3 regions of the Streptomyces sp. x-19 genome follow, and region 1 is predicted to be linked to each of the others. Evidence: predicted binding sites of a transcription regulator. Region 1 holds the regulator's gene; each other region holds the start of a gene.
The links. The regulator HrcA, encoded in region 1, represses chaperone genes, less so after heat shock. The targets are predictions, from matches to a motif close to TTNGCACTCNGNNNNNCNGAGTGCNAA.
Positions count from the first base shown of each region.

Region 2: groL (chaperonin GroEL) is a predicted target of HrcA. The motif match lies at 2,408-2,434, and genes of this name have one in related genera.
Region 3: ACLJT4_RS08390 (FmdB family zinc ribbon protein) is a predicted target of HrcA. The motif match lies at 2,814-2,840, and genes of this name have one in related genera.

Region 1 covers NZ_JAJPWK010000013.1:69,044-73,320, forward strand. The annotation lists gene ACLJT4_RS26205 (nitronate monooxygenase) at 1-346, opposite strand, end outside; gene dnaJ (molecular chaperone DnaJ) at 434-1,570, opposite strand; gene hrcA (heat-inducible transcriptional repressor HrcA) at 1,571-2,587, opposite strand; gene ACLJT4_RS26220 (MBL fold metallo-hydrolase) at 2,907-3,641, shown strand; gene ACLJT4_RS26225 (DUF3097 domain-containing protein) at 3,782-4,277, shown strand, end outside.
Region 2 covers NZ_JAJPWK010000007.1:306,192-310,468, forward strand. The annotation lists gene ACLJT4_RS20220 (hypothetical protein) at 1-503, shown strand, start outside; gene groL (chaperonin GroEL) at 619-2,244, opposite strand; gene ACLJT4_RS20230 (cold-shock protein) at 2,655-2,858, opposite strand; gene ACLJT4_RS20235 (MoaD/ThiS family protein) at 3,339-3,617, opposite strand; gene thrC (threonine synthase) at 3,674-4,277, opposite strand, start outside.
Region 3 covers NZ_JAJPWK010000002.1:835,801-840,077, forward strand. The annotation lists gene mscL (large conductance mechanosensitive channel protein MscL) at 1-373, opposite strand, end outside; gene ACLJT4_RS08385 (S-methyl-5'-thioadenosine phosphorylase) at 1,412-2,245, opposite strand; gene ACLJT4_RS08390 (FmdB family zinc ribbon protein) at 2,464-2,802, opposite strand; gene ACLJT4_RS08395 (MFS transporter) at 2,939-4,225, opposite strand.

The sequences.
Region 1 (4,277 bases):
CGAGCTTGGCCTCGTAGCCGTCGTCCGTGGGGCCGTTGACGTCGCCGAGCTCGGTCTCGTACCAGGCGGTCTCGCCGGCGAGTTGCTCGCGGTAGACCTCGACTGCGGAGGCGTCGGCCAGGGAGGGCTGCGGCATGAAGAGGTTGACGCCGAAGGGGCGGCGGGTCAGCCCCCGCAGCTGTTTGATCTCCTGGTACATGCCGTCGGCGGTCTTGTAGCCGGCGGCCAGGAAGCCGAGTCCCCCGGCTTCGCAGACGGCTGCGGCCAGCTCGGGCCCGGAGCCGCCGCCGGCCATCGGGGCCTGCACGATGGGGTAGCGGCAGAAATCGGTGAGCGCGGTGGGCATGCCCACATCGTGTCACGCCCGGCGCCGTGCCCCGAACCGGGGCGGCGGCCACGGGGAACTCCCCGGACCCCGCCCCGACGGGTGTGCCTACCGCCCGTTGAAGGCGTCCTTCAGCCGGGAGAACAGCCCCTGCTGGCCCGGCTGGAACTGGCCCTGCGGGCGCTCCTCGCCGCGCAGCTTGGCCAGCCGGCGCAGCAGCTCCTCCTGCTCGGGTTCGAGCTTGCTCGGGGTCTGCACCTCGACGTGGACGATCAGGTCGCCCCGGCCGTTGCCCCGCAGGTGGGTCACGCCGCGGCCGTGCAGCGGAATCGACTGGCCGGACTGGGTGCCGGGCCGGACGTCGATCTCCTCGACCCCGTCCAGCGTCTCCAGCGGGCACTTGGTGCCCAGGGCCGCCGCGGTCATCGGGATGGTGACCGTGCAGTGCAGGTCGTCCCCGCGCCGCTGGAACACCGAGTGGGCCAGCTCGTGGATCTCGACGTACAGGTCGCCGGCGGGCCCGCCACCGGGGCCCACCTCGCCCTCGCCGGCCAACTGGATGCGGGTGCCGTTGTCGACACCGGCGGGGATCTTGACGGTGAGGGTGCGGCGGGAGCGGACCCGGCCGTCGCCCGCGCACTCGGGGCACGGCGTCGGGACGACGGTGCCGAAGCCCTGGCACTGCGGGCAGGGCCGGGAGGTCATGACCTGGCCCAGGAAGGACCGGGTGACCTGCGAGACCTCGCCGCGTCCGCGGCACATGTCACAGGTCTGCGCCGAGGTGCCGGGCGCCGCGCCCTCGCCGCTGCAGGTGGTGCAGACGACGGCCGTGTCGACCTGGATGTCCTTGGTGGTGCCGAACGCGGCCTCGTTGAGCTCGATGTCCAGGCGGATCATCGCGTCCTGGCCGCGGCGGGTCCGCGAGCGCGGGCCGCGCTGCGAGGCCGTGCCGAAGAACGCGTCCATGATGTCGGAGAAGTTCCCGAAGCCCGCGCCGAAGCCGCCCGCGCCACCGGCGCCGCCGGCCTGCGAGAGGGGGTCGCCGCCGAGGTCGTAGACCTGCTTCTTCTGCGGATCCGACAGGACCTCGTAGGCGGCGTTGATCTCCTTGAACCGCTCTTGGGTCTTGGGGTCCGGGTTCACGTCCGGGTGCAGCTCGCGCGCCAGCCGCCGGAATGCCTTCTTGATCTGGTCCTGCGAGGCGTCCCGGCCGACGCCGAGGACCGAGTAGTAATCCGTGGCCACTTACGACTCCGCGAGGATCTGTCCGACGTAACGTGCCACTGCGCGTACCGCTCCCATCGTTCCGGGGTAGTCCATGCGGGTCGGTCCGACCACGCCCAATTTGGCGACGGCCTCGTCGCCAGAACCGTATCCGACGGTGACGACCGAGGTGGACGTCAGGCCCTCGTGAGCATTCTCATGCCCGATGCGTACGGTCATGCCCGAGTCCTTGGCCTCCCCGAGCAGCTTGAGCATCACCACATGCTCCTCAAGGGCTTCCAGCACCGGCCGGATGGTCAGGGGGAAATCATGCCCGAAGCGCGTCAGATTGGCGGTGCCGCCGATCATCAGCCGCTCTTCGGTCTCCTCCACCAGAGTCTCCAGCAGTACCGACAGTACTGTCGAGACGGTCGCCCGGTCGTCCTGTTCGAAGGATTCCGGGAGATCCTGCACCAGTTGCGGGACGTCCGCGAAGCGGCGGCCGACGATCCGGCTGTTGAGCCGGGCGCGCAGGTCCGCCAGGGACGTCTCGCCGAACGGCGTCTGGCAGTCGATGAGCCGCTGCTCGACGCGTCCGGTGTCGGTGATCAGCACCAGCATCAGCCGGGCCGGGGCCAGTGCCAGCAGTTCGACGTGCCGGACGGTGGACCGGGTCAGCGACGGGTACTGCACCACCGCGACCTGCCGGGTCAGCTGCGCCAGCAGCCGCACCGTGCGCCCCACCACGTCGTCCAGGTCGACGGCGCCGTCCAGGAAGTTCTGGATCGCCCGCCGCTCGGGGACGGACAGCGGCTTGACGCCGGCCAGCTTGTCGACGAAGAGGCGGTAGCCCTTGTCGGTCGGGATCCGCCCGGCGCTGGTGTGCGGCTGGGCGATGAACCCCTCGTCCTCCAGGGCGGCCATGTCGTTGCGGACGGTGGCCGGGGAGACACCGAGTTGGTGCCGTTCGGTCAACGCCTTGGAGCCGACCGGCTCCTCCGTCCCGACGTAGTCCTGGACGATGGCGCGCAGCACTTCGAGTCTGCGTTCACTGAGCATTCCGCCACCTCCAGTCGGCCGTCCGCCGGGTCGTCACTTCTCCTGGCACTCACGTGGGCCGAGTGCCAGACCCGGAGCCAGTGTACGGCCGGGTAGCGCGGGTGCGGCAAGGGCGGGCGTGGTGGGGACTTACCCACCGCCGCGGAATCCGACCCCCGGGCCGCGTTCGGGAGCGCCCCGGCCGCCCCCCGAGTGCGCCCCGGTCCCGGCACCGGCGTGTCCCCGGCTCGACGCGCCGACGGGCGTCCGCGGGGGCCCGCCGCCGAGGCGCCCGCCCGAGTCCCGGGCAACGCTATCGCGAGGGCGCTAGCGTCTCGGTATGCGCACCACGTGGGAAGAAGCGGGCTGGGAGCGGCTGGGGGACGGCGTCGCCCGGCGCCGGATGCCCGGTTGGGACGAGACGATCGGCGTGATCGCCGGTTCGGGCGGCGTGCTGATCGTCGACACCGGGCCGACCCTCGGGGCCGGTGCGGAACTGCGCCGCACGGTGCGCACGGTGCTGGGGCGCGATGTGACGCATGTCGCGCTCACGCACCCGCACTTCGACCACGTCCTGGGCACCGCGGCGTTCGCGGGCGTGGAGGTGTTCGGCGCGACCGGGGTCGACGCGCTGCTGCGGCACGGCAAGGACGCGCTGCGGGAGGACGCGGTGCGCCACGGGGTGGACCCGGACGCCGCGGCGGAGGCCGCGGACCTGCTGGTCGTCCCGCACCACCACGTGCACGGGCAGCTGACCCTCGGCCTCGGCGACCGGGAGGTGCTGCTGGCCAACGTCGGCCCCGGGCACACCGCGCACGACCTGGCCGTCCTGGTGCCCGGGCGGGCCGGTGAGCGGGAGATCGTCTTCTGCGGGGACCTGGTCGAGGAGTCCGGTGAGCCCCAGGCGGGCCCCGACGCGCTGCCGCGACGGTGGCCCGACGCGCTGGACCGGCTGCTGGCACTGGGCGGCGAGGACGCGGTGTACGTGCCGGGCCACGGCGCGGTGGTCGACGCCGCCTTCGTGCGGGCCCAGCGCGACGCCCTGGCCGCCCGCTTCAGCCCCGACTCGCCGTGAGCCGGCGCCCGTTGGCCCGCCGGCGGGCGCCCGCTCCGCACGGCCCGCGCCCCACGTCGCGCGCCCCGTGAGCGCCTCGGCCCCACCAGGCCGTCTCGCCCCCACCCCCGACCCGTCGATCCGCAGGGAAGCAGACCCGCATGCACAGCAGGCACTACAGCCCCGACCTCACTCCCCCCTGGAAGAAGCCGAAGCCGGTGCCGGAGGTGCCGGCCGACCCCGGGCTGGTCGTCGAGGAGGTGGTGACGGGCTACTGCGGCGCGGTCCTGCGGTGCGAGAAGACCGCCGAGGGGCCGACGGTCACCTTGGAGGACCGCTTCGGCAAGGTGCGGGTGTTCCCGATGGTGCCGCGCGGCTTCCTGCTGGAGGGCCGGACGGTGACCCTGGTCCGGCCGCAGGGCAGCCCTGCGCCGAGCGGCCCGGCGCGCACCGCGTCCGGTTCGCTGGCGGTCCCCGGGGCGCGCGCCCGGGTCGCCCGGGCCGGCCGGATCTACGTGGAGGGCCGGCACGACGCGGAGCTGGTCGAACGGGTCTGGGGCGACGACCTGCGGATCGAGGGCGTCGTCGTGGAGTACCTGGAGGGCGTCGACGACCTCCCGGCGATCGTCGAGGCGTTCGCCCCCGGCCCGGACGCCC
Region 2 (4,277 bases), on a different contig from region 1:
CCGGCGCCTGGATCCCGCTCTCGCTCCAGGCGTTCGCGCACTACGTCAGGAAGTTGGACGACCGGTTCTCCTGCCAGATCAACAGTCCGGCCGTCTCGGGGACGGAGCTGCGCACCCAGTCCGAGGGCGACGACCGGCTGGTGGCGAAGCTCCGGGTGGTGACCGTGCCGACCCGGGAGGTCCGCACGAGCGGGCTGCCGGACATCGACGGTGCGCCCGGCGGCGCCCTGGAGGGCTTCGGCATCCTCGCCGACGCGCTCAACAAGCTGGCGCCCGTCCTGGGCTTCGCGGTGGAGAACCCGATCCGTGAGCACTGCTTCGTCCCGGTGGTGAGTGCGGTGGCCGTCCGGGAGCCGAGCCGCCACGCCGACCGCTATCTGCCGATCGACGAACTGGCGCCGGAGGAGAGCGCGTTGGACGACTTCGTGCTCGCCTCGCGCGATGAGGAGCACACCCTGATCGCGGAAGAGCTCTCCGGCTGGCTGCTGGACCGCCTGCCGTAGTGGCGGGCGCCGCGGGGCGCCGGTTCGTGGACGAAACGCCGCCGGGGCGGCACCCCCTGGGAGAGGGGGTGCCGCCCCGGCGCACGAAGCGGGACGTCGATCAACCAGAGGTCGATCAGAAGTCCATGTCACCGCCCGGCATGCCGCCCGGAGCGCCCGCGGCAGCGGCCTTCTCCGGCTTGTCGGCGATGACGGCCTCGGTGGTGAGGAACAGCGCGGCGATCGACGCGGCGTTCTGGAGCGCGGAGCGCGTCACCTTGGCCGGGTCGAGGATGCCCTCGGCGATCATGTCGACGTACTCGCCGGTGGCGGCGTTCAGACCGTGGCCGACGGCCAGGTTGCGCACCTTCTCCACGACGACGCCGCCCTCGAGACCACCGTTGACGGCGATCTGCTTGAGCGGGGCCTCCAGGGCGAGCTTCACGGCGTTGGCGCCGGTCGCCTCGTCACCCTCGAGCTCCAGCTTCTCGAAGACCGAGGAGGCCTGCAGCAGGGCCACGCCACCGCCGGCGACGATGCCCTCCTCGACGGCCGCCTTCGCGTTGCGAACGGCGTCCTCGATGCGGTGCTTGCGCTCCTTGAGCTCGACCTCGGTCGCGGCACCGGCCTTGATGACGGCCACGCCGCCGGCCAGCTTCGCGAGGCGCTCCTGGAGCTTCTCGCGGTCGTAGTCCGAGTCGCTGTTCTCGATCTCGGCGCGGATCTGGTTGACCCGGCCCTGGACCTGCTCGCTGTCGCCGGCACCGTCGACGATGGTGGTCTCGTCCTTGGTGATGACGACCTTGCGGGCGCGGCCGAGCAGGTCGAGACCGGCGTTCTCAAGCTTGAGGCCGACCTCCTCGGAGATGACGGTGCCACCGGTGAGGATGGCGATGTCGCCGAGCATGGCCTTGCGGCGGTCACCGAAGCCGGGCGCCTTGACCGCGACGGACTTGAAGGTGCCGCGGATCTTGTTGACGACCAGGGTCGACAGGGCCTCGCCCTCGACGTCCTCGGCGATGATCAGCAGCGGCTTGCCGGACTGCATGACCTTCTCCAGGAGAGGCAGCAGGTCCTTCACGTTGCCGATCTTGGAGTTGACGATGAGGATGTAGGGGTCCTCAAGCGCCGCCTCCATGCGCTCCATGTCGGTCGCGAAGTACGCCGAGATGTAGCCCTTGTCGAAGCGCATGCCCTCGGTGAGTTCCAGCTCCAGACCGAAGGTCTGGGACTCCTCGACGGTGATGACGCCTTCCTTGCCGACCTTGTCCATGGCCTCGGCGATGAGCTCGCCGATCTGCGGGTCGGCGGCGGAGATGGAGGCGGTGGAGGCGATCTGCTCCTTGGTCTCGATCTCCTTGGCCTGGTCGAGCAGCGCACCGGAGACGGCCTCGACGGCCTTCTCGATGCCGCGCTTCAGGGCCATCGGGTTGGCACCGGCGGCGACGTTGCGCAGGCCCTCGCGGACCAGCGCCTGGGCCAGGACGGTCGCGGTCGTCGTGCCGTCACCGGCGACGTCGTCCGTCTTCTTCGCGACCTCCTTGACCAGCTCGGCGCCGATCTTCTCGTACGGGTCCTCCAGCTCGATCTCCTTGGCGATGGACACACCATCGTTGGTGATCGTGGGGGCGCCCCACTTCTTTTCAAGGACGACGTTGCGGCCCTTGGGGCCGAGGGTGACCTTGACGGCGTCGGCGAGCTGGTTCATACCGCGCTCAAGGCCGCGCCGCGCCTCCTCGTCGAACGCGATGATCTTGGCCATGTGAAGTGGTCCCTCCGGACTGATGGGGTACCCCCCGCTTCCAACCGAGTTGAGAGCTGGGGGAGGAAACCTCGGACCGTGCTGGCGCCCGCGACGGACGGCCTGCATGCCGTGTGGTTCCTTGCCCCACCTGGCGTGCCGACCTCACCGACCCGATCCATTTTCAGCACTCTCACGGGGAGAGTGCTAACGCAATGATTAGCACTCGCACCAGTCGAGTGCAAGCGCTTGACGGGGGGACCCCCCGTCCGTGAGACGATCGGCGGCCCGTCGGGACCGCTTCCTACCCGCCCGCGCGCGCCCGCGTACCACTCCCGCGGGACGCCGGTGACCTCCGGGAACAGCAGAAGGCTCGCAACCCCGTGCTGGGGGCTGCGAGCCTTCTTCCAACGATGCAGTCGGCCGCCGCCTCAGGCGGCGACCCGGACCATATCCGCCTGTGGCCCCTTCTGGCCCTGCGAGATCTCGAACTCGACTCGCTGACCCTCCTCAAGGGTGCGGTACCCGTCCATCTGGATCGCGCTGTAGTGGACGAAAACATCCGCACCACCGTCGACCGCGATGAAGCCGTACCCCTTCTCCGCGTTGAACCACTTGACGGTGCCCTGAGCCATGCCTAACTCCCCTATTACTGGCCCTTGCGCAGGACCGCACTCCGCGGACCCGGGTCAGACCTCACCCCCCGAAATGGTCCGCGGGGTGTGCGCCGGAACGCGTCGACCGCCGCTGAATGTATCTGGACCAATGCCCAGCGCAACAGGTCAATCGGACGAGAATTCTGGCGTCGGGGAAACGGCCGTATGCGCTCAAATCCCGTTATCTCAGGCGAAGTCGGGCCGGGAATATGCCACACGGGCGACAAATCGCGCACACAACTTGCGCACAAGTCACTGCGATCTCATATGCGTTCGGCATGCGCTTCGGCATGCACGCGGAGATAACCGGAGGGGGATCACCCCAATGGTATCCCCTTTCACAACACGGAATTGCCCCGTCCGTTTCGTACGGACGGGGCAATTTCCGGTCACTACCGGCAAGGAGTTGGCGCGATTTCGCTCGGCGCTTGTGCGGCGACGGCGGCGGGCGCCGCGGCGTCAGCAGCCGCCGGCGACCGCCGGGATGATCGAGACGCCGGCGCCGTCCGGCGTCTGGGTCTCCAGGCCCTGCTCGAAGCGGACGTCGTCGTCGTTGACGTAGACGTTCACGAAGCGGCGCAGCTTGCCCGCGTCGTCGAGCACCCGGGCCGCGATGCCCTGGTGGTTCTTCTCCAGGTCGGCGATCACCTCGGAGAGGGTCGCGCCCTCGGCGGTCACCTCGGCCTCGCCTCCGGTGTACGTGCGCAGGATGGTGGGGATGCGGACCTTGACGCTCATGGTTCTGCCTTCCAGGGAAGTACGGGGGGTGCGGGAGGGGCGGGCGGAGGGCCGGCTCAGCCGGCCAGGCCGGCCTCGCGGAACGCGTCCAGGTCCGGCCGGATGGTGGCGGTGGGCCCGGCGGCGACGGCGTCGAGGGTCTTCAGGCCGTCACCGGTGTTCAGCACGACGGTGGTCAGCGACGGGTCCAGGAGGCCGTTCTCGATCAGCTTCCTGGTCACGCCGACGGTCACGCCGCCCGCGGTCTCCGCGAAGATCCCTTCGGTCCGGGCCAGCAGCTTGATCGCGTCCACGATCTGCGGGTCGGTGACGTCCTCGACGGCCCCGCCGGTGCGGCGCGCGATGTCGAGCACGTACGGGCCGTCGGCGGGGTTGCCGATCGCCAGCGACTTGGCGATGGTGTTCGGCTTCTGCGGCTTGACGACCTCGTGGCCGGCCTTGAAGGCCGCGGAGACCGGCGAGCAGCCCTCGGCCTGGGCGCCGAAGATCTTGTACGGCTTGTCCTCGACCAGACCGAGGGCGATCAGCTCCTTCAGCCCCTTGTCGATCTTGGTGAGCTGGGAGCCGGACGCGATCGGGATGACCAGCTGGTCCGGGAGCTGCCAGCCGAGCTGCTCGCAGATCTCGTAGGCCAGCGTCTTGGAGCCCTCGCCGTAGTAG
Region 3 (4,277 bases), on a different contig from region 1:
CGTCGTCGGCCGACTTCTTGGCGTCCTGGCGGGCCTTCCACTTGTTCATCGGAAGGATCATGAGGAAGTAGACGACGCCCGCGGTGATCAGGAAGGTCAGCGCCGCACTGAGCACCGAGCCCCACAGGACGTAGATGCCGTCCACGTACAGGCCGGTCTTCTTGTCCACCGAGCACGTGGAGAGGCAGGTCTGGTAGTTGTCGAGGTTCTGCGAGCCGAAGGCACCGACGATCGGGTTGATGACGCCCTTGACCACCGCGTTGACGATGCTCGTGAACGCCGCACCGACGACGACCGCCACCGCGAGTTCGATGACGTTGCCGCGCATCAGGAAGTCCTTGAATCCCTGAAGGACGCTCTTGTTCTCGCTCACCTGACAGCCTCTTTCCACGCTTACTTTGGACGGTGCACCGACAATCAGCACCGCAACTTACGGCAGGGCGGGGCGGAGGTGTCCAATCGCGCAACCCGAACCGGCGATCGGCCAGAGCGTCAGTGCGGATTTCCGTACTGGTACGACGGATCCCGGGGACCGGGCCGTGCCGGAGGCGGCTCGTACGGTGCGGCCGGGCGGCCGGGCGGGAACCGGGAGCCACCGGGCGGCGGCGAATCCGGCCGCTCGGCAGGGCCCGTGCGGCGGCGATTGGTGCGGCGGTGCCGATAGCGGCTTCGGTATCGGTGGTGCGGGCACGCCGGCAGGTGCGGCGTGCGGCAGGTGCCCCGCCACTCGCAGAAGTCTCGCGCGCCCGATCGGTGGACGCCACTCGATCTTGCCCCCGCTCCGTCATGGTCATCGCCCCCCTGAGGCCGCCGCGGCGGGGCAGCCGGTGGGCGCGGACGTGGTGCGCGCCGGACCGTGCGACAGGCCGGTGGCCAGTGCTGCGGCGGTCGTTGCCAGGGCGACGGTGAGCAGTCGCCGCCGTGCTGCCCCGTGCCATCGGGTGGGGCCGAGACCGCCCGCGCGGACGGGGGCGAAGTGCGGCACTTCACACCGCGGGGGAGCGGGCAGGACCGGGGACGACGGGATCGACGGGTCCGTCGGGATGGTCCGGATCGTCGGGGGTAACGAGACCGTCGCAGCCGTCGCAGCCGTCGCAGCCGTCGCAGCCGTCGCAGCCGTCGCAGCCGTCGCAGCCGTCAGAGGAGTCAGAGGAGTCAGACGAGTCAGCGGGGTCGGCGAGGGCAGTGGAGAAACGGGCGTCCGGGGCGTCGGAGGGAAGGGCGCGGAGGGGTGGGGCATGGTCGTCACCGCCTGTGGTGCGGAGCGGGACCGGCGTTCGGCCCCGCGCTCACCACCGTGCCGCATGACGCGGTGGCCCGCTCCGGCCTGTGGACGAACCTGCGGTTGTGGACAACTCCGTCACCCGACAGGGGCGTTCGAGCCGTCCCCGCCCCGGCGCTGCTCCCGCGCCTACGGCAGCTCGATGCCCAGGTCCCAGCCCTGGTGCGCGTCGGTGCACCGGCAGGCGCGGTCCTCGTTGGCGGGCAGTGCGGCGACGGTGTCGAAGAGGACCTCGCGGAGCCGGCTGATGTTCTCGCCGAAGACCTTCAGGACCTCCTCGTGGGAGACGCCCTCGCCGGTCTCGGTGCCCGCGTCCAGGTCGGTGACCAGCGTCAACGAGGTGTAGCAGAGGCTCAGTTCGCGGGCCAGGACGGCTTCGGGGTGGCCGGTCATGCCGACCACCGACCAGCCCTGCGCGGCGTGCCAGCGCGACTCGGCGCGGGTGGAGAAGCGCGGGCCCTCGATCACCACGAGGGTGCCGCCGTCGACCGGCTCCCAGTCCCGGCCGCGGGCGGCGCCCAGGGCGGCGACGCGGCCGGTGTCGCAGTACGGGTCCGCGAAGGTGAGGTGGACGACGTTGGGCACGCTGCCGTCCGGGAGCGGTTCGCCGTCGAAGTAGGTCTGGACGCGGGACTTGGTGCGGTCCACGAGTTGATCGGGGACCAGCAGCGTGCCCGGGCCGTACTCGGGGCGCAGCCCGCCGACCGCGCTCGGGCCGAGGACCTGCCGCACGCCGAGGGAGCACAGGGCCCAGAGGTTGGCGCGGTAGTTGATGCGGTGCGGCGCGAGGTGGTGGCCGCGGCCGTGCCGGGGCAGGAACGCGACCGAGCGGCCGGCGATCTTGCCGAGGAACAGGGAGTCGCTGGGAGGCCCGTAGGGCGTGTCCACAGCGACCTCGGTCACGTCGTCCAGGAAGGAGTAGAAGCCCGACCCGCCGATAACGCCAATCTCCGCCTCAGCCATGCGGTCACACTATCGGGGCGTGGCGGCGGTCCGCTGGTGGGTCACCGGAACCGTCGGAGTCCGCGGGGCCGGGCACGTGGCGCGCTGCTCGGCTCCGGGGTGGTGGGCTCGGTTCGCACGCCCCGGCCGGGATGCGACGGGCCCCGCCGTCCCTGGTGGGGAGGCGGGGCCTGGAGTCCGGTTGCCGGTGGCGTCGCGCGCCGGGCTGCTGCCGCGGGTCAGGCGGCCGAGCCGGAGCTCGCCGGGGTCGACGACTTCGAAGCGCCGTCGGAGGACGAGGACGAAGTGGAGGGCGTCGACGTCGAGGGGGTGGAGCTGCTCGACGACGAGCCGTTCGACGACGTCGAGGAGCTGTTGGCGGGGCTGCTGCTGGACGACGAGCCGCGGCTGTCGTTGCGGTAGAAGCCGGAGCCCTTGAAGACGATGCCGACCGCCGAGAACACCTTCTTGAGGCGTCCGTTGCAGCTGGGGCACTCGGTGAGCGCGTCGTCGGTGAACTTCTGCACGGCCTCAAGGCCCTCGCCGCACGCGGTGCACTGGTACTGGTAGGTCGGCACTTGACTTCCTCCTGGCACTCTCACTCATTGAGTGCTAACGACGCTCCATCTTGCAGTATTCCCGCGCGCCAGTCCACCGTGAACGTCGCACGGTGACCGACTCCACGCCGGTGCGCGGACCCGCCGGGGCGTCCGTTCAGGCGTGGCTCAGCTCGCGTTCGCGCTCGTCGGCGGGGGTGCCGGCGGCCTCCGCCGACCCGGTGACGACCGTGGACGTGCGGGGCATCAGATGGGCCCGCAGGCTCAGCAGGACCACCAGGGCCAGCACGGTGCCGGCCAGCGGCACCAGGAAGCCGGAGCTCGGGCCGAAGCGGTCCGCCAGTTGGCCGGCGGAGGTGGCCGCGGCGGCCTGGCCGAGGGCGACCGCTCCGGTCAGCCAGGTGAACGCCTCGGTCCGGGCAGCGGCCGGGACCAGCGACTCGACGAGGGTGTAGCCGGTGATCAGCGCGGGGGCGATGCACAGGCCGACGACCAGGCCGACGGCGCCCAGCAGCGGCAGCGCGGTCACCGCCCACAGCGGGGTGGTGGCCAGGGCCAGCAGCCCGTAGGCGACGAGCAGGCGGCGGCGGGGGCCGATCTTCCAGGCGATGGCGCCGCAGGCGATGCCGGCGAGCATGTTGCCGCCGGCGAAGACCCCGTAGAGCACGCCGTTGAGGCCGGGCTGGCCGATGCTCTCGGTCAGCGCGGTCAGCGAGACCTGCATGCCGCCGAAGACCGAACCGATGCCGAGGAACGCCACGATCAGGACGCGCACGCCGGGGATGGACAGGGCCGAGACGCGGGGGTGGGCGTCGGACGCGCCCCGGTGGACGGGCGGCTGGGTGCGTCGCTGGGAGGCGAACAGCAGCCCGCCGGCCAGCGACAGCACGGCCTCGGCGATCAGGCCGGCGGCCGGGTGGATGCCGGTGCACAGCGCGGTGGCCAGGACCGGGCCGACGACGAAGGTGAACTCGTCGGTCACCGACTCGAAGGCGGCGGCGGTGGGCATCAGCGGGGTGCCGCCCAGCTTGGCCGCCCAGCGGGCCCGCACCATCGGGCCGACCTGCGGCGTCGAGGCGCCGGTGGGGACGGCCACGGCGAGCAGCGCCCACAGGGGGGCGTGCGCGAGGGCCAGGACGATCAGTGCCGAGACGCCGGCGACGTGGACCAGGACGCCGGGGATGAGCACGGCGCGCTGGCCGAAGCGGTCGGCGAGCTTGCCGCCCTGCGGGGCGAAGAGCGCCATCGAGACGCCGGTGGCGGCGGAGACCGCGCCGGCGGTGCCGTAGGAGCCGGTGGTGGACTGGACGAGCAGGACGATGCCGATGGTCAGCATGGCGAACGGCTGTCGGGCCAGGAAGCCGGGCAACAGGAAGGTCCACGCACTGGGCGTGCGCAACAGTTGTCCGTAACCGGGACGGGGGTCCTTGACCGCGGATGCCACGGCCGGGCCTTTCTACTGCCTGGTAGCGCTGCCCCGAGAGGTCGTCCCGGTT